DNA from 3 places in the Streptomyces sp. NPDC026500 genome. Region 3 is predicted to be linked to each of the others. Evidence: riboswitches for the same ligand, from Rfam matches in the RefSeq annotation. Region 3 holds a riboswitch; each other region holds the start of a gene.
The links. A riboswitch is a leader RNA that binds a small molecule or an ion and turns the genes downstream of it on or off. The one in region 3 is predicted to bind cyclic di-AMP.
Positions count from the first base shown of each region.

Region 1: another riboswitch for cyclic di-AMP. It lies ahead of ACZ4N5_RS31890 (C40 family peptidase); the one in region 3 lies ahead of ACZ4N5_RS18410 (C40 family peptidase).
Region 2: another riboswitch for cyclic di-AMP. It lies ahead of ACZ4N5_RS32860 (M23 family metallopeptidase); the one in region 3 lies ahead of ACZ4N5_RS18410 (C40 family peptidase).

Region 1 is NZ_JBVHQB010000021.1:86,442-89,707, forward strand. It holds gene ACZ4N5_RS31885 (tellurite resistance/C4-dicarboxylate transporter family protein) at 1-72, opposite strand, end outside; gene ACZ4N5_RS31890 (C40 family peptidase) at 239-1,423, opposite strand; cyclic di-AMP (ydaO/yuaA leader) riboswitch at 1,432-1,585, opposite strand; gene pcrA (DNA helicase PcrA) at 2,223-3,266, shown strand, end outside.
Region 2 is NZ_JBVHQB010000022.1:118,752-122,017, forward strand. It holds gene ACZ4N5_RS32855 (tyrosine-protein phosphatase) at 1-578, opposite strand, end outside; cyclic di-AMP (ydaO/yuaA leader) riboswitch at 1,221-1,380, shown strand; gene ACZ4N5_RS32860 (M23 family metallopeptidase) at 1,383-2,279, shown strand; gene ACZ4N5_RS32865 (SGNH/GDSL hydrolase family protein) at 2,630-3,266, shown strand, end outside.
Region 3 is NZ_JBVHQB010000009.1:139,383-142,648, reverse strand. It holds gene ACZ4N5_RS18420 (ATP-dependent Clp protease proteolytic subunit) at 1-631, shown strand, start outside; gene ACZ4N5_RS18415 (hypothetical protein) at 639-944, shown strand; cyclic di-AMP (ydaO/yuaA leader) riboswitch at 1,306-1,478, shown strand; gene ACZ4N5_RS18410 (C40 family peptidase) at 1,482-1,955, shown strand; gene ACZ4N5_RS18405 (DUF6328 family protein) at 2,058-2,630, shown strand; gene ACZ4N5_RS18400 (LysE family translocator) at 2,584-3,266, opposite strand, start outside.

The DNA.
Region 1 (3,266 bases), on a different contig from region 3:
GGCGGCGGGCGACCGCCCCGCCCACCAGGCGCGGAACGAAGCGGTGTCCGGCATGTCCGGTGTGTCTGGCATGCGCCCGATGCTAGGGATCTCCGCACCGGTTGCCGGCGGGGCACGCGCGTGGGGCGCACGAAAACACCGGGCACGCGTGCGGGGGGTACGAAATGCGGGGCACGCGCGCGTGGGGCTTCAGCCGCTCCACGCGCGCGTGCCTCGCGAAGGGCGCTCGCGCCCCGGTCTACGCCGGGCGCACCACGCTGTGGATCGCCGAGGTGCCGTCGTAGTAGATCGATTCCTCGCGGACGTACGCTCCCGGCTTCGGTGCGTGGATCATCATGCCGTTGCCGATGTAGAGGCCGACGTGGCTGATGTCGCTGTAGAAGAAGACCAGGTCACCGGGCTGGGCGTCAGCGAGGGAGACCGTCGTCCCCGCGTTCACCTGGTCGTAGGTGACGCGCGGAAGGCTGACGCCGGCGGCCCTCCAGGCGGCCTGGGTCAGGCCCGAGCAGTCGTACGAGTCCGGGCCGGTGGCGCCCCAGACGTACGGCTTGCCGATCTGCGCGCGGGCGAAGGAGAGCGCCTTGGCCGCCTTCGTCGCGTACGAGGAGTCCGTGGCCGTCGATCCCGTCGCGGATCCGGCAGTCGAACCGGTCGTCGATCCGGTCGTCGATCCGGTCGTCGTGCCCGACGACTGCTGCTGGGCGGCCTTCTCGGCGGCCGCCTGCTGCCGTGCCAGCTCGGCCGCCTTGGCCGTGGCCTGCTCCTGCTTCTTCTTCTCGATCGCCGCCAGCCGCGCCTTCTCCTCGGCGTCGAGCTTCGAGAGCAGGCTGCGGGCCTCGCTGAGCTTGCGCTGCACCGCGGCCTTGGACGTCCTGAGCGCGTTCTGCGAGGCGGTCAGCGACTGCAGGCTCCGACTGGCCTCCGCGCGCTTCTTGGTGGTGGCGGCCTGCTCCGTGATGTAGTCGTCCACGGCCGCCTTCTGGCGGGTCGTCAGACGGCTCATCAGCTGGGTCTGGTCGAAGTAGTCCTGCGGGTTGTCGGCGAGCAGCAGTGTCGCGGTGCTGGGCGCCGCGGCCCCGGTGCGGTACTGCGCCGCGGCGAAGGAACCCAGCTCCTCGCGCGCGGTGTTGAGCTTCTCGGTGCGCTGGGCGACGTCGTCGAGCAGGGTGTCGACGCGCTTCCGCTGCTTGGCGGTCTTCTCCCTGGTCGCGTTGTACTTGTCGGTGGCCGTCTCGGCCTGGTGGTAGAGGTCGTTGACCTTCTTCGAGACCTCTTCGATGCTGGGTTTGGGCTCGGCCGAGGGGGCGGCGTTCGCCGTCTGGGAGAGCAGGGCCACGGAGGTGAGGGCCGCCGTGGCGAGGGCCGGGGTCCGTATGCCTGCGATGCGCGTACCCGTAGGACGCCATTTGCGGTGCGACGCCAAGAGAGGCGACTCCTTCCGTCATCCGCCTACCGAGTTAGCTGTCGGGTTCGGGCGGGTGGTTCCGGAAGGTTGCCCTACGGTCCGCGCACAAGGCGGTCGGACCGATTCACCCCAAGGTCGGTGGGTCCCCGGCTCCGGCGGCCTCGTGGGCGTGCCGAACTCGGCGGAGGCCGCCCGGCCCGGCGAGGTTCGCCGGTTGCGGTCGAGTGGCCTTCCGGCACGCTAGCCAACTGGTGTGGCCCGTGTGAAGGTTGATGTGCGATATGCCCGATACATTTTCGTGACCATTCCCGTGTGCTCCGTCTCCTGTGATGCATTCGCGGTGATCCATCCGCAATGCGGCCCCTATTGGGCACCTGCGCCCTTCATGCCGCGGCTCCCTCGCGGGGTGGCGCGCCGCCCCGTCGCCGCTCTCGCGGCGGCGGGGCGCCCGTCTGCGGCGACGGCTTCCCGCTCTGAGCGGCTTCTGTGGGCATGGGGCGGAGACTCCCGCGGGGCACGGGGTGGCAGCTCGCTCGGGAGTGGCGCATCGCTGCCGGCGTGCCGACGTGCCGTCGCCTGTTCGGATTCCGGGCCGATGTCGATGTCGATGCCGATCGACGTCGATGGCGGCGCCGATGCCGATGCCGACTCCGCCCGTCCGATCCCTCGCCCGGGGTGACCGATCGGCGGTGTGTGGTCACGGATGGTGAGGTGTTGTGGCCGGACGCCCGTCCGCCCGGGATTCGCGTCACGAGTTCCGGTCGAGTTCTCGGGGTGGCGGCGGGCTGTCAGTGGGGCGGCCTAGACTCGGAGAGCGATGAGCAGCCTCTTTGACGACAGCTTCCTGGCGGACCTCAAGCCCTCCGGGGCCCACGAGGACGAACACCCGCCGCCGCCCGAGGACGATCACGTACCGGAGCCGGTTCCGGACGATCTGTTCGGCGGGAAGTTCGACATGCCGCCGAGCCGGGACGCGTACTACCGAGACGGCGCGCCCCGCCCCGCCGTGGACCCGGCGGCCCTGCTGGACGGACTGAACGAGAACCAGCGCGCGGCCGTGGTGCACTCCGCCTCGCCGCTGCTCATCGTGGCCGGCGCCGGCTCCGGCAAGACCCGGGTGCTCACCCACCGGATCGCGCATCTGCTCGGCGAGCGCAATGTCCACCCCGGCCAGATCCTCGCGATCACCTTCACGAACAAGGCCGCGGGCGAGATGAAGGAGCGCGTCGAGGCGCTCGTGGGCCCGCGCGCCAACGCGATGTGGGTGATGACCTTCCACAGCGCCTGTGTCCGCATCCTCCGCCGCGAGAGCAAGACGCTCGGATTCACCTCGTCGTTCTCGATCTACGACGCCGCCGACTCCAAGCGTCTGATGGCGCTCGTCTGCCGTGATCTCGACCTCGACCCCAAGCGTTTCCCGCCGAAGTCGTTCAGCGCCAAGATCTCGAACCTGAAGAACGAGCTGATCGACGAGGAGGACTTCGCGGCCCAGGCCACCGACGGCTTCGAGAAGACCCTCGCCCAGGCGTACGCGATGTACCAGTCGCGGCTGCGCGAGGCCAACGCGCTCGACTTCGACGACCTGATCATGACCACGGTCAATCTGCTGCGTGCCTTCCCGGACGTCGCCGAGCACTACCGCCGCCGCTTCCGGCACGTCCTGGTCGACGAGTACCAGGACACCAACCACGCGCAGTACGCGCTCGTCCGGGAGCTCGTGGGCAACTCCGAGCACCCCGTGGACGTACCGCCCAGCGAGTTCGACCTGCCCCCCGCCGAGCTGTGCGTCGTGGGTGACGCGGACCAGTCGATCTACGCCTTCCGCGGCGCGACCATCCGCAACATCCTCCAGTTCGAGGAG
Region 2 (3,266 bases), on a different contig from region 3:
TGCGTGGCGTTCGACTCCAGGTAGTCGGCCACGATCGCGTCCCGCTCGACGCCGAGGGCGAGGAGGGTGACGGCGATGGACAGCCCGGCGCGGTCCTTGCCGGCCGCGCAGTGCATCAGCGCGGGCACGCTGTCCTCGGCCAGCGCGTGCAGCACCTGGGAGTGCTCGGCCGTGCGCTCCTTGATGATCGTGCGGTAGGAGCGGATCATCCGGTTCGCGGCCTTGCCGTCGCCGAGGATCGCGCGCAGCTGGTCGAGATCGCCGTCGCGGACCATCTTCCAGAACTCGCTGCCGTCCGCCGGGTCGCTCAGCGGAAGATTCACGTTCCGTACGCCCGGCAGTTCGACGTCCGGGCCCTCCAGCTTCTGGTCCGCGGCATTGCGGAAGTCGAAGATCGTGTGGAGTCCCAGGGAGGCGAGGAACGTGGCGTCCTCCTCCGTGGCGTGGGCGAGGTGGCCGCTGCGGAACAGGTGCCCGTCACGCACTCGCCGGCCGTCCGCGGTGGGTAGGCCACCCACGTCGCGGAAGTTGCGCACTCCGCCGAGATCGGGCTCGGTCGACGGGACCTGCTGCGTCACGGGGGGCTCCTCTCATTCGGCCGCCGGCGTCGCCGGGCTGGACTCGGCGTCGCTCGTCGGCAGTTGTGTCCGGCTCGCGCTCTCGACGATACGACATGGGTTCCTGAGGCAATGAGTTGTCCACAGGCGTCACCTCCCAGGCGGGACACGGCGGGACACCCTTGGTGACGTTGCTCCACGGGCACGCATGTTCGAATTTAACGAGAGGTCGGCCGACCCTCCGACCGCACGGTCCTGGCGGGGCGAATTATGCCGAGATGCGGCATTACTGCATGCCGTTTTGTGCGCTTACCGGCTCAGAGGTCCTGATGTGATGGTTGTCCGCCGAAGTCGCATCTGGCGGTTCTGTCCGAATTGGTGCCTTCATTCCAACTGGCCCTGGAATAAAGCACCCTGGGCCGAGTCGCGTGAGGAGCGTCATATTCGTGACGATGCGTTGCCGTCCTCATTTCTCAACCCGCACGCATTTCCGGGCGAGTTGAGCGGTCCGAAAGATCGTCATTCCACAGAGTGTGACGGCAATTCCCGCATGGATCAAGAAAGGTGAGCGCGCAGATAAGGCACATAGTTGTCGACGCGCTCTCATCTCGCTTACGTTCTGCCTCAATCCGGACGGACGCCCAATCCTGCCGCCGCCCGGAATCCGCACACTCACCCGTACACGGCAGGAGCGGGGGACCCACAGGTTCCGTGCCTGATCCGGTCTCCGGAACAGGCTAGGGGTAAAGCCGCGCAGCAGCGCGGCCGGGCATCTCCAGCCCGCACCCGACAGCTCACCCCGCAGGCGCCGGAGAGGAAATCGTCATGCCCGCGAAGGGTAAGCACCGCCGTCCCAAGTCCTTTCGTTTCACCCGCTCGATAGCCGTGGCCGGAACCGGTGGCGCGGCGCTCGCGCTGCCTCTGTTGGGTGCCACGGGCGCCCACGCCGCGACCCCGGCCACGGCCGTCACGCAGCACGTCGAGAAGGCCGCGACCACCGCTCCCGTCGTCAAGAAGTCCGCCACGACGAAGACGAAGACGTACGCGGTGAGGTCCGGCGACTATCTCTCGAAGATCGCCGACGAGCAGAACGTCACCGGCGGCTGGAAGAAGATCTACTCCGACAACCGCTCCGCCATCGGCAGCGACCCGTCGCTGATCCACCCCGGTCTGAAGCTGTCGCTCGGCAAGAAGGCCGCCTTCGCCGGCGCCCACTCGGCCACCCGGACGACGACCTCGGCGGCGAAGACCGGCCACGCGACCCCGGCCACCGGCACCGCTGCCTCCAACGGCGCTTCCACCAGCAGCAGTTCCGGCTACACCCTGCCTGTCGAGGGCGGCACCGTCGGCACCGGCTACAAGGTGGCGGGCAGCATGTGGTCCAGCGGCTACCACACGGGCGTGGACTTCGTGGTCCCGACCGGCACCACGATCAAGTCCATCGCCGCGGGCACCGTCGTCTCCGCGGGTTGGGGCGGCGCCTACGGCAACCAGGTCGTCATCCAGCACGCCGACGGCAAGTACTCCCAGTACGCCCACATGTCGTCCCTGTCCGTCTCGGCGGGACAGACCGTGACCGAGGGGCAGCAGCTCGGCCTCTCCGGCGCGACCGGCAACGTCACCGGACCGCACCTGCACTTCGAGATCCGCACCACGCCGGACTACGGCTCCGACGTCGACCCGGTCGCGTACCTGCGCTCGCACGGTGTCGCCGTCGGCTGACGCCTCCCCTGAGCTCCAGACGCTTGCCCTGCTCCTGACGGCAGGACTGCCTCCGAAGGCCGGACCCCATGATCCCCGGGGTCCGGCCTTCGGTGGTTCCCGCCACCGGGCACGTGACCGTGGTTGAGCGAGGCATGTGACTCCCGCCGAGCGATTCCCCGCCATTTCCACGGCATGGGGGTGATCGCTGCTTCAACACCCTTGATCCGAGCCCTATTCCAGAGTTGACCAATGCTTGGCGAGTGGCTTATCTCACCGTCCGTCAACCCTTCCCTACGGTCGCGTAGCTCACATCCGAAGGTGAATCATGGGTCGATGTGGCAGACGATTCGAAGAGTGACAACAGATCAGTGATCGGGTCGTACGTGGCGGTGGGGGACAGCTTCACCGAGGGCGTCGGCGACCCTGGGCCCGACGGGGCGTTCGTCGGTTGGGCCGACCGGTTCGCGGTACTTCTCGCCGACCGGCGACCCGAGGGCGATTTCAACTACACCAATCTCGCGGTGCGCGGCAAACTGCTCGACCAGATCGTCGAGTCCCAGCTCCAGAGGGCCAAGGAACTCGGCCCGGACCTGGTCTCGTTCTGCGCGGGCGGCAACGACATCATCCGCCCCGGCACCGACCCCGACGAGGTCGCGGAGCGCTTCGAGCGTGCGATCGTCGACCTCACCTCCGCCGTCGGCACCGTCATGGTGACGACCGGCTTCGACACCCGCGGCGTCCCCGTGCTCAAGCATCTGCGCGGCAAGATCGCCACCTACAACGGACATGTGCGGGCCGTCGCGGACCGCTACGGCTGTCCCGTCCTCGACCTCTGGTCCCTGAAGACGATCCAGGACCGCCGCGCCTGGGACGGAGACCGGCTGCACCTGTCGCCCGAGGGGCACACCCGGGTGGCGCTCCGTGCCGGACAGGTACTCGGTCTCGATGTGCCCGCCGACCCGGACCAGCCCTGGCCGCCCCTTCCGCCGCGCGGCACGCTCGAAA
Region 3 (3,266 bases):
CAGTCCGTCCGCCCGTTACGTCCTGCCCGAGTTCACCGAACGCACCAGCACGGGGTACCAGACGGTGGACCCGTATTCGAAGCTGCTGAGTGAGCGGATCGTGTTCCTCGGGACGCCGATCGACGACACCTCGGCGAACGACGTGATGGCGCAGTTCATGTATCTCGAACACCAGGCGCCCGAGCAGGACATCTCGCTCTACATCAACTCCCCGGGCGGCTCCTTCAGCGCGATGACCGCGATCTACGACACGATGCAGTTCGTCACCTGCGACGTGGAGACGGTCTGCCTCGGCCAGGCGGCATCGGCCGCGGCCGTCCTGCTGACCGGCGGCACCCCTGGCAAGCGGCTCGCCCTGCCGGGAGCGCGCGCCCTCCTCCACCAGCCGTCCGTCCCGGAGCCGGTCCAGGGGCAGACGAGCGATCTGGTCATCCAGGCCGAGGAGTTGCTGCGTACCCGCGACATCCTCGTGGAAATGCTCGTACGGCACACGGGGCAGAGCCCGGAGCGGGTCGCCGCGGACATCGAGCGGGACAAGATCCTCGACGCGCCGGCGGCGCTGGCCTACGGGCTGATCGACCGGATCGTCCCGAGCCGCCGGGCCTCGCGCGAGACGCCCGGCGCGAGGTGAACGGCCGATGATCCCGGACCTCCCGCCGCTGCCCGCGCTGACCCGCGCCGAGGCCGAGCTGATCGACCGCTACCTCGACGTGGTCGACCTGGTCGGCCGTATCAACCCGTCCCGTCCCGGGGACACCTATCGCGGCCTGAGGGCGGCTCAGGCACTGGTCGGCAAAGCGGCGGCCCTGCGGGACGCCCTGACGCTGATGCACCAGCGGGGCGAGAGCGAGGTGCACGCCCCGACTCTGGCCCAGGCCCTGCGGGTTCTCGACGGGGAGCGGCGGGCGGCCCGGGTCACCGTGCCGCCCGACTCCGGCAGTTGACGGACCCACACCCGGCAGCCGGTGAGCGCCACAGCTCCGTGGTGTCCGGCCCGGGACTCAAACGGACCGGATGGTGTACCCCCCGATGGCGTAGTGAACGATCCTTTCTGCGACCCCTCCAAGTTGCGCAACACGCGGACCAGAAAGGCGGAATGGAGCCCTTCACCGCAGGTGCGGGCCTCGTCGATGTCTCCAACACCCCCTCGAACAGAGGGGTGTCCACCCGAACGGGTGAGTGGTGAGTAAGCCCACAAAACGCCGGTTCCGCTCGGTTTTTCCGACACTCATGAGTGAAGATCCCTTCCGACGACAAGCCCCCGCCACAACGGCGGGGCGGTCCGGGCGGACGCCGAGTCCTGCCGCCGCCCGGATGCCCGGTCGACAGAAGTGGATCGGCAGGAGTGGAGGACCCAGCTAGACGGGCCGCCGGAACAGTTCCGCGCGGTCCTTGGGGTGAAGCCGCAGCTGCGGCCGGGCAACTTCGCCAGCCCGAATCCGACAGGTCATCCTTCACAGGCGGCTGACGAAGGGTTGCGCATGACTGCGCTCAATCGTGTCCCGTCGCTGTGGACCAGGGCCGGTACGGCCTCGGCCCTCACCCTTGCCGCCGTGGGCGGCAGCCTCGTGGTACCCGGCGTCGCACCCGACGCCGAGGCGGCCACCCCTGCGACGAGGGCACTCCAGGTCGCGGCGTCGAAGCACGGCTCCCCGTACCAGTGGGGCGCCACGGGACCGCACCGCTTCGACTGCTCCGGGCTCACGCTCTACTCGTACAAGAAGGCAGGCAAGAAACTGCCTCGTACGGCCGCGGCGCAGTACAACAAGACGCACCATGTCTCGGCCTCGCACCGCAAGGCCGGTGACCTCGTGTTCTTCCACTCGGGCCGGAACGTGTACCACGTCGGCATCTACGCCGGGAAGGGAAAGATCTGGCACTCCCCGAAGACCGGGGAAGTGGTGAAGCTCCAGAAGATCTGGACGAGAAGCGTCTGGTACGGCAGGGTCGGCTGACCCTGTCCCCGGGGCGGCGGCGCGTGACGCGTGCCGCCGCCCCCGGGGACACGCAGCGTGTGAACCGTGTGCAACACGGGCCGAAGTGGTTACTCATTCCCCATGACCCCCGACCCGGCCCACACGTCCCGGAACGAGACATCCGCGCGAAGCGACCCGTCCCCGGACGAGCGGACGTCCGGCCGCGACGAGACCCGCCTCGAACGGGCGGACCGCAACTTCGCCGAACTGCTCCAGGAACTGCGCGTCACCCAGACCGGGGTGCAGATCCTCTTCGCCTTTCTGCTGACGCTCGCCTTCACCCAGCGATTCCCCGCTCTGGACACCGTGCAGCGCGCGACCTACGTGGTCACGCTGTTGCTGGCGGTGCTGGCCGCCGCCCTCTTCACGGCCCCCGCCGCCCTGCACCGGTCGCTGTTCCAGCGGAACGCCAAACCCACCATCGTGCGGGTATCCTCGCGGCTGGCCACCATCGGTCTGTACGTCCTGATGCTGGCGTTCGCCGGTTCGGTGCTGCTCGTCGTGGATGTGACGCTGGGGCGCGCCGCGGGCATCGCGGCAGGGGCGGGCACCCTGGCCGTCTGTCTGGCGCTGTGGGGGCTGCTGCCCCTGCTGGTGCAGCGCAGTCTCAGCTCCTCAGAGGCTCCAGCAGCAGGACAAGGCCCAGAACGGTGAGGGCGGCGCCGGTGACCCCCTCCACGGCGCGTGCGGCACGCGGCCCGCGCAGCCACCGTCCGAGCCGGTCCACCAGCAGCGCGACCGCCGGGAACCACACCAGGGCGAGCACGACCACGATCAGCGCCAGCAACAGCGTCCGCGGCATCGCGGGGCTCCCCGCGGGCACGAACTGCGGCAACAGGCTGAGGAAGGTGATGGGCGCCTTCGGGTTGAGCGCGTTGGTGACGAAGCCCTGTCGCAGCGGACGCGCCCCCGGGCCCGTCGCCTCGACCTCCGCCTCACGCGGACGCGGGCCCACCCCTGCGGCCTCCACGCCGCGCGGACGCGGGCCCACTCCGTCGGCCGCCGCGCCGCGCGGACGGCCCAGCGGGCGGAGCGTGCGCAGGCCCAGGTAGAGCACATAGGCACCGCCGAGCAGTTGGAGCGTCCGGAACAGCGCCGGGACGGCGGTGAGCACGACTGCGACCCCCGCGACGGCGAGCGCGGTGTGGAGCAGCAGCCCGCCCGCGATGCCGAGGGCGCACGCGACTCCGGCCCGGCGTGAGACGAGGGCGTTGCGTACGACCACGGTGAAGTCCGCGCCCGGCATGGCGACCATGCCCGCGGCGACACCCGTGAAGGCGATGAGCTGTG